DNA from 4 places in the Pseudomonas sp. S3_G06 genome. Region 4 is predicted to be linked to each of the others. Evidence: predicted binding sites of a transcription regulator. Region 4 holds the regulator's gene; each other region holds the start of a gene.
The links. The regulator FliA, encoded in region 4, starts transcription of late flagellar genes. The targets are predictions, from matches to a motif close to CTAAAGTTTNNNNNNNNNNNGCCGNTAA.

Region 1: a site for FliA is predicted at 3,977-4,004, ahead of AB4N47_RS00840 (methyl-accepting chemotaxis protein). Genes of this name have one in related genera too.
Region 2: a site for FliA is predicted at 4,782-4,809, ahead of AB4N47_RS23935 (methyl-accepting chemotaxis protein). Genes of this name have one in related genera too.
Region 3: a site for FliA is predicted at 3,380-3,407, ahead of AB4N47_RS02425 (flagellar protein MotY). Genes of this name have one in related genera too.

What each region holds. Positions count from the first base shown of each region.
Region 1 is NZ_CP162738.1:178,645-184,580, reverse strand. It holds gene AB4N47_RS00860 (DUF1780 domain-containing protein) at 1-12, shown strand, start outside; gene AB4N47_RS00855 (MOSC domain-containing protein) at 9-536, shown strand; gene AB4N47_RS00850 (DUF3094 domain-containing protein) at 588-761, shown strand; gene AB4N47_RS00845 (NAD(P)/FAD-dependent oxidoreductase) at 825-2,123, shown strand; gene AB4N47_RS00840 (methyl-accepting chemotaxis protein) at 2,280-3,905, opposite strand; tRNA gene AB4N47_RS00835 (tRNA-Pro) at 4,067-4,143, opposite strand; tRNA gene AB4N47_RS00830 (tRNA-Lys) at 4,241-4,316, opposite strand; tRNA gene AB4N47_RS00825 (tRNA-Pro) at 4,322-4,398, opposite strand; tRNA gene AB4N47_RS00820 (tRNA-Asn) at 4,408-4,483, opposite strand; gene clpB (ATP-dependent chaperone ClpB) at 4,781-5,936, opposite strand, start outside.
Region 2 is NZ_CP162738.1:5,372,202-5,378,137, reverse strand. It holds gene AB4N47_RS23945 (YifB family Mg chelatase-like AAA ATPase) at 1-1,290, shown strand, start outside; gene AB4N47_RS23940 (aldose 1-epimerase family protein) at 1,287-2,501, opposite strand; gene AB4N47_RS23935 (methyl-accepting chemotaxis protein) at 2,696-4,672, opposite strand; gene AB4N47_RS23930 (LysR substrate-binding domain-containing protein) at 4,860-5,780, opposite strand.
Region 3 is NZ_CP162738.1:517,152-523,087, forward strand. It holds gene bfr (bacterioferritin) at 1-184, opposite strand, end outside; gene AB4N47_RS02405 (bacterioferritin-associated ferredoxin) at 385-603, opposite strand; gene AB4N47_RS02410 (peroxiredoxin) at 916-1,518, shown strand; gene rnt (ribonuclease T) at 1,593-2,270, opposite strand; gene pyrC (dihydroorotase) at 2,267-3,313, opposite strand; gene AB4N47_RS02425 (flagellar protein MotY) at 3,474-4,388, shown strand; gene AB4N47_RS02430 (argininosuccinate synthase) at 4,518-5,735, shown strand; partial or broken gene AB4N47_RS02435 (hypothetical protein) at 5,860-5,936, opposite strand, start outside.
Region 4 is NZ_CP162738.1:3,466,274-3,472,209, reverse strand. It holds gene flhA (flagellar biosynthesis protein FlhA) at 1-1,558, shown strand, start outside; gene flhF (flagellar biosynthesis protein FlhF) at 1,570-2,910, shown strand; gene fleN (flagellar synthesis regulator FleN) at 3,027-3,857, shown strand; gene fliA (RNA polymerase sigma factor FliA) at 3,854-4,594, shown strand; gene AB4N47_RS15485 (chemotaxis response regulator CheY) at 4,762-5,133, shown strand; gene AB4N47_RS15480 (protein phosphatase CheZ) at 5,152-5,936, shown strand, end outside.

The DNA of each region.
Region 1 (5,936 bases), 2.6 Mb from region 4:
ATCAGCCTGTGACGCCGCTGCAGCAGTTGATCGCCGAGGTTCCGCAAACCGGTCGTGTGCGCTGGATCGGCGTGCGTCCAGCATCCCGTGGGCCGATGCTTGAGCTCGACGCGGTCGAGGCGCGGCTGGAAGCCGGGCTCACCGGCGACCACGCCCGCCCGGGCGTTCGCAATGCGCGACAGGTGACGCTGATTCAGTGGGAGCACTTGGCGGTGATCAATGCATTGATGGGCCGTCCCGCTGACCAGCCGGTCCGGCCTGAAGATCTGCGGCGCAATCTCGTTATAAGCGGAATCAATTTGTTTAGCCTGAAGGGGCGGCGCTTTCGCATCGGGCAAGCGATACTCGAAACCACTGGCTGGTGTCAGCCCTGCGCACGCTTGCAGAACAACCTCGGCCCGGGCACTTTTCAAGCCGTGCGCGGGCATGGCGGGATCACCGCCCGGGTGTTACAAAGCGGCATCATTCGTCTCGACGATAGCGTGTGCGTCGAACCGGTTCCGGACAGTGGCTACGCTGCGTTCAATCCGGGCTGAAAACCGCTGTAGCCTGTGCTCATTCAGTAACGTCTACCTGACGAGGCAAATATGACCAGCCGCCTGAACCCCGAAGACCAAAAGCATGTCGAAGAGTACCTGCAACTGTCCCAACACCGTGTCGAGCGCCGGCCTTTCCGGCCGTGGATGCTCCTGGTGCTGGTGCTGGCAGTGACCATTGGTCTGGGCCTGTTGAGCCGATTTATCAGTTACCTGACGTTATGAGCTGCCTTGCGCTCCCTCGGGTAACCGCACCGATTTCCTTTAAAAACCTTGCGAGTTATCCCTATGTCCCATCGTATTGTCATTGTCGGCGGCGGCGCCGGCGGTCTGGAGTTGGCTACCCGCCTGGGTAAGACTCTGGGCAAGCGCGGCACGGCCAGCGTGATGCTGGTCGACGCGAACCTGACCCACATCTGGAAGCCGCTGCTGCACGAAGTGGCCGCCGGTTCCCTGAACTCCTCCGAAGACGAACTCAACTATGTCGCCCAGGCGAAATGGAACCACTTCGAGTTCCAGCTCGGGCGCATGAGCGGGCTCGATCGCGCGCAGAAGAAAATCCAGTTGGCCGCGACCTATGACGAAAACGGCGTCGAGCTGGTGCCGGCGCGTGAAGTGGCTTATGACTCGCTGGTGATCAGCGTGGGCAGCACCACCAACGATTTCGGCACCCAGGGCGCGGCGCAGCATTGCCTGTTCCTCGATACGCGCAAACAGGCTGAGCGCTTCCACCAGCAATTGCTCAATCACTATCTGCGCGCCCACGCCGGGCAGACCGATGTGGTCGAGCAAATCAGCGTGGCCATCGTCGGCGCTGGCGCCACTGGCGTCGAACTGGCGGCAGAGCTGCACAACGCCGCCCATGAATTGGCCGCGTATGGTCTGGACCGGATCAAACCGGAAAACATGCACATCACGCTGATCGAAGCCGGCCCACGGGTGCTGCCTGCCCTGCCGGAGCGCATCAGCGGGCCGGTGCACAAGACCCTGGAAAAGCTCGGGGTCAATGTGATGACCAACGCAGCAGTCAGCGAAGTGACTGCCGACAGCCTGATCACCGCCGATGGCAACGAGATCAAGGCCAGCCTGAAAGTCTGGGCTGCCGGCATTCGCGCACCGGGTTTCCTCAAGGACATCGACGGTCTGGAAACCAACCGCATCAATCAGCTGCAAGTGCTGCCGACTCTGCAAACCACGCGCGACGAAAACATCTTTGCCTTCGGTGACTGCGCGGCCTGCCCGCAACCGGGTACCGATCGCAACGTGCCGCCACGGGCACAAGCGGCGCATCAACAGGCGTCGCTGCTGGCCAAGTCGCTGAAATTGCGCATCGAAGGCAAGACCCTGCCGGAGTACAAATACACCGACTACGGCTCGCTGATCTCGCTGTCGCGTTTTTCTGCTGTGGGTAACTTGATGGGTAACCTGACCGGCAGCGTCATGCTCGAAGGCTGGCTGGCGCGGATGTTCTATGTGTCGCTGTACCGTATGCACCAGATGGCGCTGTACGGGCCGTTCCGCACGGCGATGCTGATGCTGGGCAGCAAGATTGGTCGTGGCACCGAGCCGCGTCTGAAACTGCACTAAAACGCCAACCTGTGGGAGCGAGCCTGCTCGCGAAAGCGGTGGGTCTGTCAACACTGTCGTTGAATGATCCGGCCCCTTCGCGAGCAGGCTCGCTCCCACATTGTTTCGTGCTGTTCTCAAATCAGTGGGCGAAGGCCTGCAATGAATCGCTGTTCATCACAGCTGGAAGCGCCGCACCATGCCCTGTAGCGCATTGGCCAGTTGCGACAGTTCGTGGCTCGATGCGCTGGTCTGATCAGCCCCCGCAGCCGAACGCACCGACAGGTCGCGAATATTCACCAGATTGCGATCCACTTCCCGCGCCACCTGCGCCTGCTCCTCGGCAGCGCTGGCGATCACCAGGTTGCGCTCGTGAATCTCGTGCACCGACGCCGTGATCGTCACCAACGCCTCACCCGCCCGCTCTGCCAGAACCAGCGTGCTCGCCGCACGAGATGCGCTGGCCTGCATTGACTCCAGCGCCTGGCTCGAACCGCTGCGCATGCCTTGCACCATCTGTTCGATTTCCTGCGTCGATTGCTGGGTGCGATACGCCAGTGCGCGCACTTCGTCGGCCACCACCGCAAAGCCGCGACCGCTTTCACCGGCGCGTGCTGCCTCGATGGCGGCGTTGAGCGCCAGCAGATTGGTCTGCTCGGCGATGGCGCGAATCACGTCCAGAACCTTACCGATGTCCTGCGACTGATTGGCCAGCGACTGCACCAGTTCACCGGTGTTCTGCACATCACTGGCCAGCGCATTGATCGCGCTGGCGGTTTCGCTGACGCGCTCCTGGCCCAATTGCGCCGACTGACTGGACTGGCGCGTGGCATCGGACGTCGACACCGCGTTGCGCGCGACCTCCTCCACCGCAGCGGTCATCTCGTTAACCGCAGTGGCGGCCTGTTCGATTTCGTTGTTCTGCTCTTGCAAGCCTTGGGTGCTGTCGATGGTAACGGCGCTCAGTTCATCCGCGGCGGTGGCCAGTTGCGTAGCTGAGCCGCTGATACCTTGCAGGGTCTCGCGCAGGTTCTGTTGCATCGTCGCCAAGGCCTTGAGCAAGCGGCTGACTTCGTCATTGCCATGGGTTTCGATCGGTCGGGTTAGATCGCCCTTAGCGACACTTTCAGCGGCATCCACGGCGCTGCTCAGCGGGCGCACGATACTGCGCGTGAGCAACATCGCCAGCGCCACCGTGGCCAGCGCTGCCAAGGCAATGAAAAGAGTAACGATGGTGCGCGAGGTTTCATAATGCGCGGCGGACTTCTCGCTTTCGGCAGCGACCTGGCGGGCGAACAGATCGGCGAGATCATTGAGCTGTTTGCCGGAGCCGTCGACCACGGTCTTCATGTCAACCAGGAGCAATTTGGTCAGCTCGTCACGCTTGCCTTGCTCGGCAAGGGTGAATGACTGGGCAATGCCAGTGCGATAGGCGGCGAAGGTTTTCTTGAACTGGTCATACAGCTGCTGACCTTCGGCAGTGTCGACCAGTTTGTCGTAGGCGGCGATCTTCTCGCTCAGTTCCTTGTCGCGGGTGTCCATCTGGCCGCGATAGGTGGCGATATTGGCCGGATCCTGATCGAGCGCCATGCGCAGGGAGATGGTGCGGATGCGCAGCATCAGTTCGCGGATCTCGTCGCCGCCACGGATGCTCGGCAACCAGCGGTTCTCCACCGCCACCTCACTGTCGCGAATACTCGACATCTGTCCCAGCGCAAACACGCCGAGCAAGGCCACCAACACCGCGATCAGGGCAAATCCCAGGGCAGCCCGGGGAGCAATATTCAACTGACGAAGCAACATGACGAACGCCCTTATTCTTGTAATGGCCAGATCAAGGGGCGAAGCGTTGGCAGTCCCCTCGTGTTAGCGGGCTATCGGCAGGTTGTATGACGACTTGAAGGGATTAGCCTTTCGGCAGGCAAAAAAAATCCCCGTATCTTTCGATACGAGGATTTTCAATATGGTCGGGGTAAGGGGATTCGAACTCCTGACATCCTGCTCCCAAAGCAGGCGCGCTACCGGACTGCGCTATACCCCGGTAAAAAAAAGGCGACCTTTCAAAGATCGCCTTCTTCGATCAGCGCTTTTGGCCTCTGATCTTAAGATTCGATCCCAGCGCAAACTGGTTTCAAAAATGGTGGGTCGTGTGGGATTCGAACCTACGACCAATTGGTTAAAAGCCAACTGCTCTACCAACTGAGCTAACGACCCAAATATGGTCGGGGTAAGGGGATTCGAACTCCTGACATCCTGCTCCCAAAGCAGGCGCGCTACCGGACTGCGCTATACCCCGGTTTGAAATTGGCTCCGTGACCAGGACTCGAACCTGGGACCCAATGATTAACAGTCATTTGCTCTACCGACTGAGCTATCACGGAACTACATATTTCAATTTACAACGGTGAAGCTTTGTTGCATCTCGCCACCCGTACGCATCGCTGCGTTCGTGTGTCTGAGGCGCGCTATTCTACAACCTAGAACACCTCTGTCAACCCCCTAAATTGCTTTCAAGTTAATGATTTGCAACTTATTTCAGATTCCAACCCGGTGGGTTGAAACGCTGCCGGTGACTGACTGCGGGGCGCACTTTACAAGCCTTTTCCTTTGAGTTCAACAGCCTGGCGAAAAAAAGGCCTCGCAATGCGAGGCCTTACCGGTTTCATTGCCGCTGAGGCTTAGCCGAAAACGATTTCGTCGTTCTCGACCTTGCCGGTGGCGGTGTCGCCCGGCATGAAATGACCCGACAGGATCAACTGCGCCAGCGGGTTTTCGATCCAGCGCTGGATCGCCCGTTTCAAAGGACGTGCGCCATACACCGGGTCGTAACCGACGGCGATCAGCTTGTCCATCGCTTCCGGGCTCAGCTCCAGCTTCAGCTCGCGCTCGGCCAGACGGCTGCGCAGGCGACCCAACTGGATCTCGGTAATCCCGGCGATCTGATCCCGCGCCAACGGCTCGAAGATCACCACCTCGTCGACCCGGTTGATGAACTCAGGACGGAAGTGCGAGGTCAGCGCGTCCATCACAGCAGCACGCTGCGCCTCACGATCACCGACCAGTTCCTGGATCTGGATCGACCCGAGGTTGGAGGTCATCACGATCACCGTGTTGCGGAAGTCCACCGTACGCCCGTGACTGTCGGTCAGACGGCCATCCTCAAGCACTTGCAGGAGGATGTTGAACACATCCGGGTGCGCCTTCTCGACTTCGTCCATCAGGATTACCGAATACGGCTTGCGACGCACCGCTTCGGTCAGGTAACCGCCCTCTTCATAGCCGACGTAGCCCGGTGGCGCACCGATCAGACGAGCCACGGAGTGTTTCTCCATGAACTCTGACATGTCGATCCGCACCATCGCCTCTTCGGTATCGAAGAGGAACTCGGCCAAGGCCTTGCACAGCTCGGTTTTACCAACACCGGTAGGGCCGAGGAACATGAACGAGCCGCTCGGACGATTCGGGTCGGACAACCCGGCGCGGGAACGCCGCACGGCGTTGGCCACAGCCACGACCGCTTCTTCCTGACCGATGACCCGTTTGTGCAACAGGCTCTCCATCTTCCTCAGCTTGTCGCGCTCGCCTTCGAGCATCTTCGACACCGGGATGCCGGTCCACTTCGACACGACTTCGGCAATCTCTTCTTCAGTCACCTTGCTGCGCAGCAACTGGTTTTCGCTCTTGCCGTGCTGGTCGACCATTTGCAGGCTGCGCTCCAGATCGGGGATCACCCCGTACTGCAACTCCGCCATGCGATTCAGGTCGCCTTTGCGGCGTGCGGCTTCCAATTCCTGGCGCGACTGTTCGATCTTCTGCTGGATCTGCGCAGAACCC
Region 2 (5,936 bases), 1.9 Mb from region 4:
CTGGCGCCGGCGGATCTGCCCAAGGATGGTGGGCGCTTCGATCTGGCGATTGCCTTGGGGATCTTGTCGGCCAGTGTGCAGGTGCCGTGTCTGACGCTGGACGAGGTGGAGTGTCTGGGTGAGTTGGCGCTGTCTGGCGCCGTGCGACCGGTGCGTGGCGTGCTGCCGGCGGCACTGGCGGCGCGCAAGGCCGGGAGGGCGTTGGTGGTGCCACGGGCGAATGCGGAAGAGGCGTGTCTGGCATCCGGGCTGAAGGTGTTTGCGGTCGATCACTTGCTGGAGGCGGTGGCGCATTTCAATGGGCACACGCCGGTCGAGCCTTACGTATCCGATGGTTTGATGCACGCTGCCAAGCCCTATCCCGACCTCAACGAAGTGCAGGGGCAGACGGCCGCCAAACGCGCACTGCTGATTGCCGCAGCGGGAGCTCACAATTTGTTGTTCAGCGGGCCACCGGGAACCGGCAAGACGCTGCTGGCCAGTCGTCTGCCAGGATTATTGCCGCCGCTATCCGAGTGTGAAGCGCTGGAAGTGGCAGCGATTCAATCGGTCGCCAGTGGTGTGCCTCTGACTCATTGGCCGCAACGCCCCTTCCGCCAACCGCACCACTCCGCTTCCGGGCCAGCGCTGGTCGGTGGCAGTTCAAAGCCGCAACCCGGCGAAATCACCCTCGCCCATCACGGCGTGCTGTTTCTTGATGAATTGCCGGAGTTTGATCGCAAGGTTCTCGAGGTTCTGCGCGAGCCGCTGGAATCCGGGCATATCGTCATCGCTCGGGCCAAGGATCGCGTACGTTTCCCCGCACGCTTTCAACTGGTGGCAGCGATGAATCCGTGTCCCTGTGGATATCTTGGCGAACCGAGCGGCAAATGCTCGTGCACACCGGACATGGTCCAGCGCTATCGCAACAAGCTGTCAGGGCCGCTGCTGGACCGGATCGATCTGCACCTGACCGTGGCGCGTGAGGCAACCGCGTTGAATCCGGCAGCCAAGCCCGGCGAGGACAGCGCCAGCGCTGCGGCGTTGGTCGCCGAAGCGCGGGAGCGTCAGCAGAAACGTCAGGGCTGTGCCAATGCGTTTCTCGATCTGCCGGGGCTCAAGCGTCACTGCAAGTTATCCACAGCTGACGAGAAATGGCTGGAGGCGGCCTGCGAGCGACTGATCCTGTCGCTGCGCTCGGCGCATCGCCTGCTCAAGGTCGCGCGCACGCTGGCGGATCTTGAACAGGCCGATGCGATTACCCGCGAGCATCTGGCCGAGGCACTGCAATACCGGCCGGCGACACCTTAATGCTCAGTCAGATCAACCAGCGGTGCCTGGCGCACTTCAGTATCGCGCCCGGCCTGAATTTCGGTCACGCGCTTGAGGGCCTTGTCCACCGCCCCTTTGTCCGCCAGCAGGCTGTAGCTGATCTGGAACTGTTTATGTTCTTTCGGCGCAATGGTCGGCACCAGACTCAACGGCCGCTGATAGCGACGGTTGTAGGAAAAACTGGTTCCCGGCTCCAGCCCGGTGACGTAGCCCTGCCCTTGGGAGTCGGTGTTTTTCCACAGCGAAAAAACTGGCAGTTGCTGAGTATTGAAGCCAACGGATACGCCGAGGCTACCGGCCTTGTTGTGCAGCACGGTCAAGGTATCTCCTTTGGCGTCCGCATACGGCACGACGTTGTAGACAGTTTCGTCGTAGTCCTTGGTTGGCGCGCGATAGGTCTGCCAGTCGGGCAGATCTCCCTTGGCCTTCTCGTTGAACGGCGAAACCTGCTTCACCGGCGCTGCGAACTTTGCGCCCTGCTCGAGAAACGGCGTGCTGAAATTGCTGTGATACAGCGCCTGATATTCCTTCGCATAGTCGCCGTTGTTGGTCAGGGTGTCGTTGAGGGCGAAGCTGGCGCTGCCCGGTTCGGTGATCAGTTGGGTCGCTACCGAGAAATCGACTTTCTTGAATGCCTGCTCTTTCAGCTCGCCACGCAGCGTGATGGCATACGGCGGCTTCTCGTCGATGTGCAAAGTGACGGTGCTGGCCGGGATGTTGGCGGCGCGACCGTGCAAGGTCAGCAATTCGCCGTTGTCCATGCCGGGATGGCCAACCCACTCGTAACCGCAACGGGTGACCAGTTCATTGAAACCTTCGAGCCAGCCCAGGCCACCGCGACCGTTGAGTTCGATGAACGCCGGGTTGACCACGTCCTTGACCGGCGAATCCCAGCCCATCCGCACGTCGCCCACCGAAGCCTGCAACACATTCATGCCACGGGTCGGCACGACCGACAGCTTCATCGTGCCGTTATCGATATCGACAATGCTGACGCCCTCCTGACGACCGCCATGCAGAGTACGCAGGGTCACGGAGAACGGTTTGGCGGTTTTTACACCGAGTTGCTCGCTGGTGATCGTCCGGTCTTTTGCCGGAGTGTTGGCGTCGAGCAGAACATAGTCCCAGGCCATGGCGTGGGAAGCGGCAGAGAATGCGCCGAGGGCGACGAGGAGCTTGAGCGGGGTCATGGCAGCAGCCTTTATTGGAGTTGTGCCATTTTTATAGCGCTGCGGAAACGTTTCAGCAAGTCCAAAGAAGCGGTGGGAGAAAAGCATTCGCGAGCAGGCTCGCTCCCACAGGGACATCGGGCCTTCACAATATTTGTGAATTACGCCGACTACTGTGGAGCGAGCCTGCTCGCGATAGCTGTTTCAAAGATGCATCAACGGAAGCGATCAACCTCGGAACGCAGATCCGCCGCCAGCTTCTCCAGCTCTTTCGCGGTGACAGCCAGGTTCGACACCACCTCACGCTGCTCGCTGTTGGCCAAGGCGATGCTCTGCAAATTGCTGCTCAGCAACGTCGCAGTGCTGCTTTGCTCCTGAGTGGCGGTGGTGATCGCGGCGAACTGCTGGCCTGCCGAACGGCTCTGCTCATCAATCCGCGCCAGCGCCGAGGCGACATTGGCGTTGCGCGACAGGCCTTCCTGCATCAGCACATTGCCCTGTTCCATGGTGCTGATCGCGTTGCCGGTTTCCTGCTGGATGCTGTGGATCATGCTGGAGATTTCATCGGTCGCCTGACGGGTACGCGAGGCGAGGCTGCGCACTTCGTCCGCGACCACGGCAAAACCGCGCCCCTGCTCACCGGCACGAGCGGCTTCGATGGCAGCGTTGAGCGCCAACAGGTTGGTCTGCTCGGCGATCGAGGTGATCACGCCGACAATCCCGCCGATTTCCTGCGAGCGCTGCCCCAGCGTGTTGATCACGCTGGCGGTGCTGTTCAGCGCGCCAGCGATCTGTTCCAGCGACGACGACGCTTCTTCCATCGAGCTGCGGCCGATCTGGGTCTGCTGAGCGTTTTCTTGCGCCAGGCGCTGGGTCGCGCCCATGTTGTCGGCAATGTTCAGCGAGGTGGCGCTAAACTCTTCCACGGCGCCGGCCATGCTGGTGATTTCGCCCGACTGTTGCTCCATGCCTTCATACGCACCGCCGGACAAACCGGACAGCGCCTGCGCGCGGCTGTTGACCTCTTCCGAAGCGCGGCGGATGTGCTCGACCATGGTCGACAGCGCCTGGCTCATCTGGTTGAACGCGCGGGACAGCTGACCGATTTCATCGTGGCTCGATACGTTCAGCCGCACACTCAGATCACCCGCGCCCAAGGCTTCGGCCTGACGCACCAGATCGCCCAGCGGTGCGAGTTTGCTACGCAGCAGCCAGACCACGGAACCGACCGCGAGCAACATCGCCAGCAGGCTGCCGATCGCCAGTTGCGTACCGACGCTCCAGGTCACCGCGCGAATCTCGGCTTTCGGCATGCTCGCCACCACCGACCACGGGCCACCTTCGAACGGCACGGCGATGCTGTAGAAGTCCTCACCCTTGTCGCTCCAGAACTCACCCTTGCCCGGGGTTTTCACCAGGTTGTTGATGGTCGGGGCGGCTTGATCCAGGTTTTCGACGCCGGCAATCGGCACCAGCCATTTGTTCTGCTCGTCAAGCAAGGCCAGCGAGCCGGTCTTGCCGATGCGGAAGCGCTTGAGATTAGCGAACTGCGCGTTCTGCGCGTCGGTGTAGTCGAACCCGACGTACAGCACGGCGATAATCTTGCCGCCCGCATCGCGCACCGGCGTGTACTGGGACATGTAGTAGCGTTCGAACAACAGCGAGCGGCCGACATAGCTTTGCCCGGCCATCAACTTCGCGTACGCCGGGTTGGCATGATCGAGCACGGTGCCGATGGCACGGGTGCCGTCCTGCTTGCTGACGTTGGTGCTGACGCGAATGAAGTCTTCGCCGCTGCGCACGAATACCGTGGCCACACCAGCGGTCATCTGCTTGAACTCGTCAACTTCCTTGAAGTTGTTGTTCAGCACCTCGTTGCCCAGATGCAAGCCCGGAGTCTGCACGCCGGCCACGGTCACTGGCTGATCGGGGTGCACACTCAAACCACTGCCGAAGCGCTTTTCGAACAGCCCGCTCAGGCGCAGGGTGCTTTCGCGCAGCGTACCGTGAAAGGTACTCAGTTGATCGGCCAGCAGCCGGGCCTCACTGGCCAGATGCTCTTCACGGGTGGCGAGGTTGGCGGAATCCAGCGAACGCAAGGCGAACACCGTACTGCCGCTGATGACTATCGCCAGTATCACAGCAAGGGCAAGGCCCAGCTGCGAGGCGATCCGAGCACGAGGTTGAGACATGAACAGCTCCTGGCCGAGCCACCGAATCCTCCTTGATCGCGGTAATTGCCCGGAAAATATTCTAATAATGGGGGTAGCGCGGAACCGGCACGACAGTTCCACATGCTCGTAGTCGGCGGAAAATCCGAATACTTGAGCACTTTGCGTGGGTATGGCGCAGTAGTGGCATTGTGCCGGCTCGAACGTTTCAGCTCAAGCGCTCTACCGCCGGCAATTGCATGGCGCGGACTTCGCCTTGGAGAAAATCGCTGAGGCGGCGCAAACGTTCACCTCCCGGACGCGGTTTCGGCCACACCAGGTAATAATTCAGGCCACTGGCGACGGCGGTCGGCCACGGCAGGCTCAAGCGTCCTTGCGCAACGTCTTCGGCAACCATCAACAGATCACCCATCGAAACGCCATAGCCGCGCGCCGCGGCGATCATGCCCAGCTCCAGCGTATCGAACACTTGCCCGCCCTTAAGCGAAACTTGCTCGGACAGGCCCATGCGCTCCAGCCAACTGCGCCAATCGCGGCGATCCGGGGTCGGGTGCAGCAGTTCAGCAGCCGCCAGACGCGCTACGTCCCAAGGTTGGTCATTGAGCAGGTTCGGCGCTCCGACCGGAATCAATTCCTCGGGAAACAGCAGGCTCGCTTCCCAGTCCGGCGGGAAATGCCCGTCACTGAGCAACACCGCACAATCGAAAGGTTCGTTATTGAAGTCCACCGAATCGATATCCATCCATGCGCTGGTCAGTTGCACCTCATTGCCCGGCTGCAAATGGCGGAAGCGACTCAACCGCGCCAGCAGCCAACGCATGGTCAGGGTCGATGGCGCTTTCATGCGCAGAATGTCGTCCTCGGCGCGCAAGGTATTGCAGGCGCGCTCAAGGGCGGCGAAGCCTTCGCGGATACCGGGTAGCAGCAGCCGCGCCGATTCGGTCAGTTGCAAATTGCGCCCGCTGCGGTGAAACAGCCGGCAGGCGAAGTGTTCTTCAAGAGTGCGCATGTGCCGACTGACCGCGCTCTGGGTGATCGACAGTTCTTCCGCCGCGCGGGTGAACGAGCTGTGTCGCGCTGCCGCTTCGAATGCGCGCAGGGCATACAACGGCGGAAGGCGTCGGGACATACACAAAGCTCCAATAGCGGGGATTCAGCCAATTCGGCAGGACGATTAAGGATGAGTATTAATCATGCCACCCATCCTTTTTATCCCTTTGTGCAAAGCCTGCCAAGCGCCGAGAATCGACGCTCTTATGCTTCCTCTGATATTTGGGTGGTGATG
Region 3 (5,936 bases), 2.9 Mb from region 4:
TGCGCTTGATCAGCTTGTCCGCGTGTTTCATCTCGTCGATGGATTCGTGGTATTCGTGCTTGCCGAGCTTGTTCAGACCCCAATCTTCATACATGCGTGCATGCAGGAAGTACTGATTGATCGCGACCAGCTCATTGGCAAGGATCTTGTTGAGATGCTGGATGACTGTGATGTCGCCTTTCATGATCGGAGTCCTGCCCTGTATTAACCGTATATAAGGCGGAGTTTGAGCTTGGCAGTTATAAGTGTCAAACCTAAGTTATTGAATAATAAATGAAAATTAATCGGAATAAGAATGTTTGTGTTCCGCGTCTGGACGCTAAGCAATTGATTTTCAGGCATAAAAAAACCGGACATCTAGTCCGGTTCTTTGAAATGGGGCATTTACGCAGCAGTAAATTCTACCGGGTAAGGGATCGCGGCCTGGGCGGTTTGCAGCTTGGTCAGGGTTTCGCGCACCACTTCCTTGGCAAGGCAGGCACATTTGCCACACTGGCTGGCGACGCCGGTGGCCTGGCGAACTTCTTTGTAGCTGCAGCAACCTTCATAGATCGCTTCGCGGATCTGTCCGTCGGTGACGCCAGTGCAGAGGCAAACATACATAAGTAAGAACCGTCGCTGGTTGTGACTCAATTGCGATGGATCTTAATGTTAACGAGAATGATTGTCAAAGTGCTTTCGGAACGCTTCGCAGCCAATTTCCCAGCGACTGACGAACGGTATTTTCCAAATGCTCGTCTGACCCCATGAATACGCAGTGGACAACCGAACAGGGAAAATCCGTTACGGACAGGCCAAACACGCAGTGTATGATGGTCGTCCCTTGCGAAGAGGGTTCGTGTCACAGGGCTGTCGCCTGAGGGTGACAGGCTGGCCCGGACCCTGAACTTCAAGTTTTTACACCAGGAGATATCAATGAGCGTACTCGTAGGCAAACAAGCCCCAGACTTCACCGTCCCGGCCGTACTCGGCAATGGCGAGATCGTTGACAGCTTCACCCTGTCCTCGGCCATCAAAGGCAAATACGGCCTGGTGTTCTTCTACCCGCTGGACTTCACCTTCGTCTGCCCGTCCGAGCTGATCGCTCTGGACAACCGCATGGCTGACTTCAAGGCGCGCAACGTTGAAGTGATCGCTGTGTCGATCGACTCGCACTTCACCCACAACGCTTGGCGCAACACTCCAGTGAACAATGGCGGCATCGGCCAGGTGAAATACACCATGGCTGCCGACATGAAGCACGACATCGCCAAGGCATACGACGTTGAATCCGAAGGCGGCGTGGCTTTCCGTGGCGCGTTCCTGATCGACGACAAAGGCGTGGTTCGCTCGCAGATCATCAACGACCTGCCGCTGGGCCGTAACATGGAAGAGCTGATCCGTCTGGTCGACGCGCTGCAATTCCACGAAGAGCACGGCGAAGTCTGCCCGGCCAACTGGAAGAAAGGCGACAAAGGCATGAACGCTTCGCCGGAAGGCGTTGCGGCTTACCTGACCGAGAACGCTGCGGCCCTGTAAGGCGCAACGTCGAGGTACAAAAAAACCGGCCCATGTGGCCGGTTTTTTCATGCGCGGGATTTGTTCGTCGAGGATCAGTCGTCGAAGTCTTCCCAGCCGCCCATCTGCTTCCAGCGATTGACGATGCCGCAGAACAGCTCAGCGGTCTTTTCGGTGTCGTAACGCGCCGAGTGCGCTTCACGGCCGTCGAAATCGATGCCGGCGGCCTGACAGGCTTTCGCCAGCACTGTCTGACCGTACGCCAGACCCGCCAGGGTCGCGGTGTCGAAACTGGAGAACGGGTGGAACGGGTTGCGCTTCATGTCCAGGCGCGCAACTGCTGCGTTGAGGAAGCCCAGGTCGAAACTGCTGTTGTGCCCGACCAGAATTGCCCGCTTGCAGCCGTTGGCTTTCAGCGCCTTGCGGATGCCACGGAAGATGTCGGTCAGCGCGGTTTCTTCGCTGACGGCCATGCGCAGCGGATGATCGAGCTTGATCCCGGTGAACTCCAGCGCTGCCGCTTCAACGTTGGCGCCTTCGAATGGCTCGACGCGGAAGAAGTAGGTGTGATCCGGGTAGACGAAACCCTTTTCATCCATGGCGATGGTGGTCGCGGCAATCTCCAGCAAGGCATCGGTGGCTGCGTTGAAGCCACCGGTTTCTACGTCGACGACAACCGGCAGGTAGCCGCGAAAACGCGCTGCCATCGGATGACGGGAACCGCCGCCGCCACCTTGACCGTCCAGTTCATCGTCGAAATTGTCTTCACTCACGCGTGTTCCTCCAGCAGGCGCCAGCGCAGTTTTTCACCGGCGCGCAGCGGGATAACGGTCAGCTCGCCAAATGGCAGACTGGTCGGGGCGGTCCATTCTTCACGGACCAGGGTGATGCGATCGGTATTTGCCGGCAGGCCGTAGAAACGCGGGCCGTTGAGGCTGGCGAAGGCTTCGAGCTTGTCCAGCGCGTTACGCTGTTCGAACGCTTCGGCATACATCTCGATGGCGGCGTAAGCGGTGTAGCAACCGGCACAACCGCAGGCGGCTTCCTTGGCGTGCTGGGCGTGGGGCGCCGAGTCGGTGCCGAGGAAGAACTTGGCGCTGCCGCTGGTGGCGGCGTCGAGCAAGGCTTCCTGATGGGTATTGCGCTTGAGAATCGGCAAGCAGTAGAAGTGCGGTCGAATCCCGCCGACCAGCATGTGGTTGCGGTTGTACAGCAGGTGATGCGCGGTGATGGTCGCGCCAACGTTGGCCGAAGCCTCGTTGACGAACTGCACGGCGTCGCCGGTGGTGATGTGTTCGAACACCACTTTCAGCGTCGGGAAACGCTCGACTACGCGGCGCATGTGCTCGTCGATGAAAATCTTTTCGCGGTCGAATACATCGACGTCGCCACGGGTGACTTCACCGTGGATCAACAGCGGCATGCCGACTTCGGCCATGGCTTCCAGCGCCGGGAAGATCTTGTCGATGCTGGTCACGCCGGAATCGGAGTTGGTGGTCGCGCCGGCCGGGTACAGCTTGGCGGCGTAGACGAAACCGCTGGCCTTGGCCTGACGAATTTCTTCCGGTTGGGTGCGGTCGGTGAGGTACAGCACCATCAACGGCTCGAACTGACTGCCGGCCGGGCGGGCAGCGAGAATGCGCTGACGATAGCCGTCGGCTTCAGCGGCGTTGCGCACCGGCGGTACCAGGTTCGGCATGATGATCGCGCGCCCGAAGGTGCGGGCCACATCGGCAACGGTATTGGTCAACACGGCACCATCGCGAAGATGAATGTGCCAGTCGTCGGGACGCAGCAGGGTCAGGCGGTCGGACATGAGGGGATTCCAGGCGGGTCAAACTGAGGCGAATGCTACCGGAAAAGACTCTTGCAGGCACCCGCTATCAAGTTTTGCCACACGCGTCCGATATCCCGAAGGTATGCCGTAAACATTGTGTGAATCGGTGTTTGTGTTTCACAAGCCAATGGAGCCTCCCGTGCGCCAGCGTTATTTAGCCCTGCTCAGTGTGTTTGCCAGCCTTCCCGCGATGGCGCTGACTTACCAGACCCGTCTGGAGAACATTGAGTGGACGGTCGCCGGCGACCAGTTCGAATGCCGCCTGACCCAGCCGATCACCGATTTCGGCTCGGGCGAGTTCGTGCGCAAGGCCGGTGAGCAGGCGATCTTTCGCCTGAACGCCTACAACGCCATGCTCGGCGGCGGTTCGGCGACCTTGCTCGCTGCCGCAGCACCTTGGCAGCCAGGGCGTGGCGACATCAATCTGGGCTCTGTGCGTCTGGGCAGCGGCAATGTGTTGTTCAACAGCTCGCAATCTCAGGCCGGGGGATTGATCAGCGGTCTGCTGGACGGTCGCAGCCCGGTGGTACGCCGTGCGTCTGGCGATGGCCGCGTCTCCGAAGTGCGTTTGTTGCCGGTGAAATTCAGCAAGGCGTTCAACGACTATCAAGGCTGTGTGGCGAAATTGCTGCCGCAGAATTTCGACCAGATCAAGCAGTCGCAGATCGGCTTCCCCGGCGAAGGCGTTGAGCTGGACCCGGCTGCCAAGGCCAAGCTGCAAGTGATGCTCGAATACATGAAGGCCGACCCGACGGTGAACCACATTGACCTCGACGGCCATTCCGACAACAGCGGCAATCGTCTGACCAACCGCGAATTGTCGCGCCGCCGCGCGCTGGCGGTGGTGGATTTCTTCAAGGCCAACGGCATTCAGGAATCGCAGATCACCGTGCGTTTCCACGGCGAGCAGTATCCGATCGTGCCCAACACCAGCAAGGCCAATCGTGCGAAGAACCGTCGGGTCAACGTGAAACTGTCGCGCGTCGCACCGACTACCGCCCCGGCTCCGGCGCCGCAAGCGAGTACGCCGGCCACGGCCGCAACGACTTCCTGACTCGCCGGTCATCGTCGCGCTCTCGACAGATTCTGTCGCTTTGTCGTCTTAAGCTGTCGCGCCTCTGTAAATTATCGCGTTTGAGCGGTAGACTCCCCGGCTTTCCGTAGAACCCCGTGGAGTGATGGCATGGCGGACGTAAACAAGGTCGTTCTGGCGTATTCCGGCGGCCTGGACACTTCGGTGATCCTCAAGTGGCTGCAGGATACTTATAACTGTGAAGTGGTGACCTTCACCGCTGATCTTGGTCAAGGCGAAGAGGTCGAGCCGGCCCGCGCCAAGGCTCAGGCCATGGGCGTCAAAGAAATCTACATCGACGACCTGCGCGAAGAATTCGTGCGTGATTTCGTGTTCCCGATGTTCCGCGCCAACACCGTTTACGAAGGCGAGTACCTGCTGGGTACTTCCATCGCCCGTCCGCTGATCGCCAAGCGCCTGATCGAAATCGCCAACGAAACCGGCGCCGACGCCATTTCCCATGGCGCCACCGGCAAGGGCAACGACCAGGTGCGTTTCGAACTGGGCGCCTACGCGCTCAAGCCAGGCGTAAAAGTTATTGCCCCTTGGCGCGAGTGGGACCTGCTGTCCCGCGAGAAGCTGATGGACTACGCCGAGAAGCACGCGATCCCGATCGAACGCCACGGCAAGAAAAAATCTCCGTACTCGATGGACGCCAACCTGCTGCACATCTCTTATGAAGGCGGCGTGCTGGAAGATACCTGGACCGAGCACGAAGAAGACATGTGGCGCTGGACCGTCTCCCCGGAGAAGGCTCCCGACACCCCGCAATACCTGGAACTGACCTACCGCAACGGCGACATCGTCGCACTGGACGGCGTCGAAATGACCCCGGCCACCGTACTGGCGACGCTGAACAGGATCGGCGGCGAGCACGGCATCGGTCGTCTCGACATCGTCGAAAACCGTTATGTCGGCATGAAGTCCCGCGGCTGCTACGAAACCCCGGGCGGCACCATCATGCTGCGCGCTCACCGCGCCATCGAATCGATCACTCTGGACCGCGAAGTCGCTCACCTCAAAGACGAGCTGATGCCCAAGTACGCCAGCCTGATCTACACCGGTTACTGGTGGAGCCCTGAGCGTCTGATGCTGCAACAGATGATCGATGCTTCGCAGGTCAACGTGAACGGCGTAGTGCGCCTGAAGCTGTACAAGGGCAACGTCATCGTCACCGGTCGCAAGTCCGACGATTCGCTGTTCGACGCCAACATCGCCACCTTCGAAGAAGATGGCGGCGCTTACAACCAGGCCGACGCGGCGGGCTTCATCAAGCTCAACGCGCTGCGCATGCGCATTGCTGCCAACAAGGGCCGCAAGTTGTTCTAAGCGGCTCAGACCCACGCGCAATAAAAAAGGCGGCCAGTTCAGGGCCGCCTTTTTTTTCGGAATTTTCATCGGGTTCATCAAGCCGTTTCTCTTGTCTGCCCGCTTGCGGGATGTGCCACGCCTGTCAGCTGGTTCGCCCCAGCAGGGTAACTGTCTGTGTGCACAGGTTGTAAACGACACACAGTGTTGCACCTGAGCTTT
Region 4 (5,936 bases):
GGCGGAGTTCTACGGTTCGATGGACGGTGCGAGCAAGTTCGTCCGTGGTGACGCGATCGCCGGCCTGTTGATTCTGTTCATCAACCTCATTGGCGGCATGGCGGTTGGTATCTTCCAGCACGGCATGAGCTTCGGCGATGCGGGCAAGGTTTACGCCTTGCTGACCATCGGTGACGGTTTAGTGGCGCAATTGCCATCACTGTTGTTATCTACAGCAGCGGCGATCATGGTGACCCGTGCTTCCGGCTCGGAAGACATGGGCAAGCAGATCAACCGCCAGATGTTCGCCTCGCCGAAAGCGCTGGCCGTGGCCGCTGGTTTGATGGCGGTGATGGGCCTGGTGCCGGGCATGCCGCACTTCTCCTTCCTGAGCATGGCGGCGCTGGCTGCGGGCGGCGCGTACCTGTTCTGGAAAAAGCAGAATGTGGCCAAGGTCGTGGCGCTGGAAGAGGTCAAGCGTCAGCAGGAACTGCTGCCGTCGCCGGCCCGCGCCATGGAAACCAAGGAGCTGGGCTGGGACGACGTGACGCCGATCGACATGATCGGCCTGGAAGTCGGCTATCGCCTGATCCCGTTGGTGGACCGCAATCAGGGTGGGCAATTGCTTGCGCGGATCAAGGGCGTGCGCAAGAAGCTCTCGCAGGATCTGGGCTTCCTGATGCCGACCGTGCACATCCGCGACAACCTCGATCTGGCGCCGAGCGCGTATCGCTTGACGCTGATGGGCGTGATTCTCGCCGAGGCCGAGATCTACCCGGATCGCGAACTGGCGATCAACCCGGGCCAGGTCTACGGCTCGCTCAACGGGATCAACGCCAAAGATCCGGCTTTCGGACTCGAGGCAGTGTGGATCGAAATCAGCCAGCGCGCCCAGGCGCAATCGCTCGGCTACACCGTGGTCGACGCCAGCACCGTGGTCGCCACCCACTTGAACCAGATTCTGTACAAGCACTCCAGTGAGCTGATCGGCCACGAGGAAGTGCAGCAGCTCATGCAATTGCTGGCCAAGAGCTCGCCGAAACTGGCGGAAGAGCTGGTGCCGGGCGTGGTTTCGCTGTCGCAGTTGCTCAAGGTCCTGCAAGCGCTGCTCGCCGAGCACGTGCCGGTGCGCGACATTCGCAGCATCGCCGAAGCGATCGCGAACAACGCTGCCAAGAGTCAAGATACCGCCGCGCTGGTCGCCGCTGTGCGGGTCGGCGTATCCCGTGCAATCGTCCAAAGCATTGTAGGCACTGAGTCCGAGCTGCCTGTAATCACATTGGAACCAAGGTTGGAACAGATATTGCTCAATAGTCTGCAGAAGGCAGGACAAGGCTCGGAAGAGGGCGTTCTGCTGGAGCCGAGCATGGCCGAGAAGCTGCAGCGTTCGTTGATCGAAGCGGCCCAGCGTCAGGAAATGCAAGGCCAACCGGTGATCCTGCTGGTAGCAGGCCCGATTCGCGCGATGCTCTCGCGCTTCGGTCGCCTCGCAGTGCCAGGCCTGCATGTACTGGCCTACCAGGAAGTACCGGACAACAAGCAAGTGACCATCGTTGCGACAGTAGGGCCCAACGGCTGAGGTAGTGGTTTATGCAAGTTAAGCGTTTTTTCGCCGCCGATATGCGTCAGGCCATGAAGCTGGTTCGCGATGAGCTGGGCGCTGATGCCGCCATCATCGGCAACCGCCGCATTGCCGGCGGCGTCGAGTTGACGGCGGCTCTGGATTACAAATTGTCGGCGCTGGCGCCACGGGTTCCGAACATGGAACTCGAAGACGAGCTGCGCAAGACCCAGTCGCGCATCGTCACCGCCCAGGCCGAGCTGAGCCTGCGTGGCGAAGCCGACGGCAACACCAATCAGCAGTTGTTCGCCGGGCTGCCGTTGACCGCAGGCCTGCCGCTGACCGCTGCCGAACCGTTGAGCGAGCCGACCTACGCCGCACCGACGCGCCCGGCCGCAGCGCCTGCGCAGGCCTCGGCGGGCGTCGATCCGCGTGCGCTGGATTCGATGCGTTTTGAATTGAACAGCCTGCGCGAGCTGATGGAAGTTCAGCTCGGCACCCTGGCCTGGAATCAGCTGCAAGGCAGCCGTCCGGCCCAAGCCAATCTGTACCGCCGTCTGCAGCGCATCGGCCTGTCCGGCCCGCTGTCGCGCGATCTGCTGGCGATGATCACCGATATCGAAGAACCGCGTCAGGCCTGGCGCATGCTGCTGGCGCACCTGGCGCGGATGATTGCCGTACCGGAAGTCGAGCCGCTGGAAGAGGGCGGTGTGATTGCCATGGTCGGCCCCGCCGGCATGGGCAAGACCACCACGCTGGCCAAGCTCGCCGCGCGTTACGTGCTCAAGTACGGCGCGCAGAACGTTGCACTGGTGAGCATGGACAGCTTCCGCATCGGCGCGCAGGAACAACTGAAAACCCTCGGGCGCATCCTCAACGTGCCGGTAACGCACGTCGATCCGGGTCAGTCGCTGGTGCAGGCATTGGATCCACTGCTACGCAAACGCGTGGTTTTGATCGATACTGCCGGCCTGCAAGCCAGTGATCCGGCGTTGCGCATGCAGCTCGAGAGCTTGGCCGGGCGTGGCATTCGCTCAAAAAATTATCTGGTCCTGGCAACCACCAGCCAGAAACAGGTTCTAACCGCCGCTTATCACAGTTACAAGCGTTGCGGGCTGGCCGGCTGCATCCTGACTAAACTGGATGAAACGGCCAGTCTCGGCGAAGTGTTGAGCCTGGCGATCAGTCATGAATTGCCGGTCGCGTATCTGACCGATGGCCCACGGATTCCGGATGATTTGCATCTGCCGCGCCGTCATCAACTGGTCAGCCGCGCCGTCAGCGTGCAAATGCAGGAAGAACCCAGCGAAGAAGCCATGGCTGACATGTTCGCTGATATCTATCACAGCCCGACCAAGCAGGTTGGCTGAGGTAATCATGAACAGTTTTTGTACCTACATCGATGGTCTGCCACGCATTGTTCCGATCAGGAACGCGCAGCCAGTAATGTGGCCTCCGTCTATGCAAGACAAGGTAAAGAAATAACATGGGCAGCATGCATCCCGTACAGGTGATCGCGGTGACCGGCGGCAAAGGTGGCGTCGGCAAGACTAACGTGTCAGTGAACTTGTCGCTGGCGCTGGCAGAGCTTGGCCGTCGGGTCATGCTGCTGGACGCCGACCTGGGCCTGGCGAACGTCGACGTTCTGCTGGGGCTGACACCCAAGCGCACACTGGCCGACGTCATCGAAGGCCGTTGCGAACTGCGCGACGTGCTGTTGCAGGGGCCGGGCGGGATTCGCATCGTGCCGGCGGCCTCCGGCACGCAGAGCATGGTGCACCTGAGCCCGGCGCAGCACGCCGGCCTGATCCAGGCGTTCAGCGACATCGGCGACAATCTCGACGTGCTGGTGATCGACACCGCTGCGGGTATTGGTGACTCGGTAGTCAGTTTCGTACGCGCCGCCCAGGAAGTGTTGCTGGTGGTCTGCGACGAGCCGACTTCGATCACCGACGCTTACGCGCTGATCAAGTTGCTCAACCGCGACTACGGCATGAACCGCTTCCGCGTCCTGGCCAACATGGCGCAGAGCCCGCAGGAAGGGCGCAACCTGTTCGCCAAGTTGACCAAGGTCACGGATCGCTTCCTCGACGTCGCCCTACAATACGTCGGCGCCGTGCCGTACGACGAAAGCGTGCGCAAAGCGGTGCAGAAGCAGCGCGCCGTCTACGAAGCCTTTCCCCGTTCCAAGTGCGCGCTGGCCTTCAAGGCCATCGCCCAGAAGGTCGACACCTGGCCGCTGCCGGCCAACCCGCGCGGGCATCTGGAATTTTTCGTCGAGCGTCTCGTGCAGCAAACCGCAGGGCCTGTGATATGACCGCCAGTGGCATGAATCTTTACAAAAAGTCGGCGCGTGACGCGCAATACGAATTGATCGAGCGTTACGCGCCACTGGTCAAGCGCATTGCCTATCACTTGCTGGCGCGCCTGCCGGCCAGCGTGCAGGTCGAAGACCTGATCCAGGCCGGGATGATCGGTTTGCTCGAAGTCTCGACCAAATACGACGCCAGCAAAGGCGCCAGTTTCGAAACGTACGCGGGCATTCGAATCCGCGGCGCGATGCTCGATGAAGTGCGCAAAGGGGATTGGGCGCCACGCTCGGTTCACCGTAATACCAGGATGGTCAGCGACGCGATTCGCTCGATTGAAGCTAAAACCGGCCGTGACGCTAAAGATCACGAGGTTGCGGCCGAACTCCAATTGAGTCTCGACGATTACTACGGGATTCTGAATGACACCTTGGGCAGTCGCCTGTTCAGTTTCGACGACCTCTTGCAGGACGGCGAACACGAAGGGCTGCACGAGGATGGCGCCAGTGCTCATATGGAGCCGTCACGCGATCTGGAAGATGAACGCTTCCAGGCGGCGCTGGCGGACGCGATTGCCAATTTGCCGGAGCGTGAGCGACTGGTGTTGGCGCTGTACTACGACGAAGAGCTGAACCTCAAGGAAATCGGTGAAGTCCTTGGCGTCAGTGAATCGCGGGTCAGCCAGTTACACAGCCAGTGCGCGGCCCGTCTGCGGGGGCGTTTGGGGGAGTGGCGAGCGCGCTGAAGGCAGTGTGGGGACACTGCGAAACGAGGCTGGTGCGGTGATGAACGGCGCCGGTCTCGATCCGTTGTGCTCCAGACAAACTTTAAGTGCTGCGCCGATTGATTGAAGTGGCGCGTCCAGGTGCTGGGCGCGTTTAAGACTGCTTGGAGGTCGAATTGAACAAAGACATGAAAATCCTCATCGTTGATGACTTCTCAACGATGCGGCGGATCATCAAGAACCTGCTGCGCGATCTTGGGTTCACCAACACCGTCGAGGCCGACGATGGCACCACTGCCATTCCGGTGCTCAACAGCGGCAGCATCGACTTTCTGGTAACGGACTGGAACATGCCGGGCATGACCGGTATCGACCTGCTGCGTCACGTGCGCGCCGATGAAAAACTCAAGCACCTCCCGGTGTTGATGGTGACTGCTGAAGCCAAGCGCGAGCAGATCATCGAGGCCGCCCAGGCCGGTGTGAACGGTTACGTGGTCAAACCTTTCACGGCTCAAGCGTTGAAAGACAAAATCGAGAAGATTTTCGAACGCATCGGCTGATGAATGCGCGGGGGAGCTATGGAGCATAACGAATCATCACAGGGCGATTTCGAATCGACCCTGAAAAAACACGCGGTCGAACTGGTCGAGAGCCTTGAAAAAGGCAAGTTCGGCGACGCGGTGCAACTGATCCATGAGCTCAATCAGACCCGTGACCGCGGCCTGTATCAGGAAGTGGGCAAACTCACACGTGAACTGCACAGTGCGATCGTCAATTTCCAGATTGATCCGCACATGCCGCAGGCCGAGGAAGTGTCGCAAATCACCGACGCCACCGAACGCCTGGGCTATGTGGTCAAGCTGACGGAAGCCGCGGCCAACCGCACCATGGATCTGGTGGAAAGCGCCACGCCGGTGGTCAACAGTCTCGCTGATGAAGCGCAGACGTTGAGCGCCGATTGGGGCCGCTTCATGCGTCGCGAGGTCGGGGCTGAAGAGTTCCGCGAACTGGCGCGCCGGGTCGACGGTTTTCTGTCACGCAGCAGCACGGACAACCGTGCGGTGTCGAGCAACCTCAACGACATCCTGCTGGCTCAGGATTACCAGGACCTCACAGGTCAAGTGATCAAGCGTGTGACCCAACTGGTCACCGAAGTCGAAAGCAATCTGCTCAAACTCGTGCTCATGGCCAGTCAGGTCGACCGCTTTGCGGGCATCGAACATGACCGCGCCGCAATGCTTGCTGAAAAAGATCCACAAAAACATCTCTCGCAGGGTGAAGGTCCGCAGATTCATGCCGATAAACGAGAAGACGTTGTGTCCGGTCAGGACGATGTGGACGATTTGTTATCCAGCCTTGGATT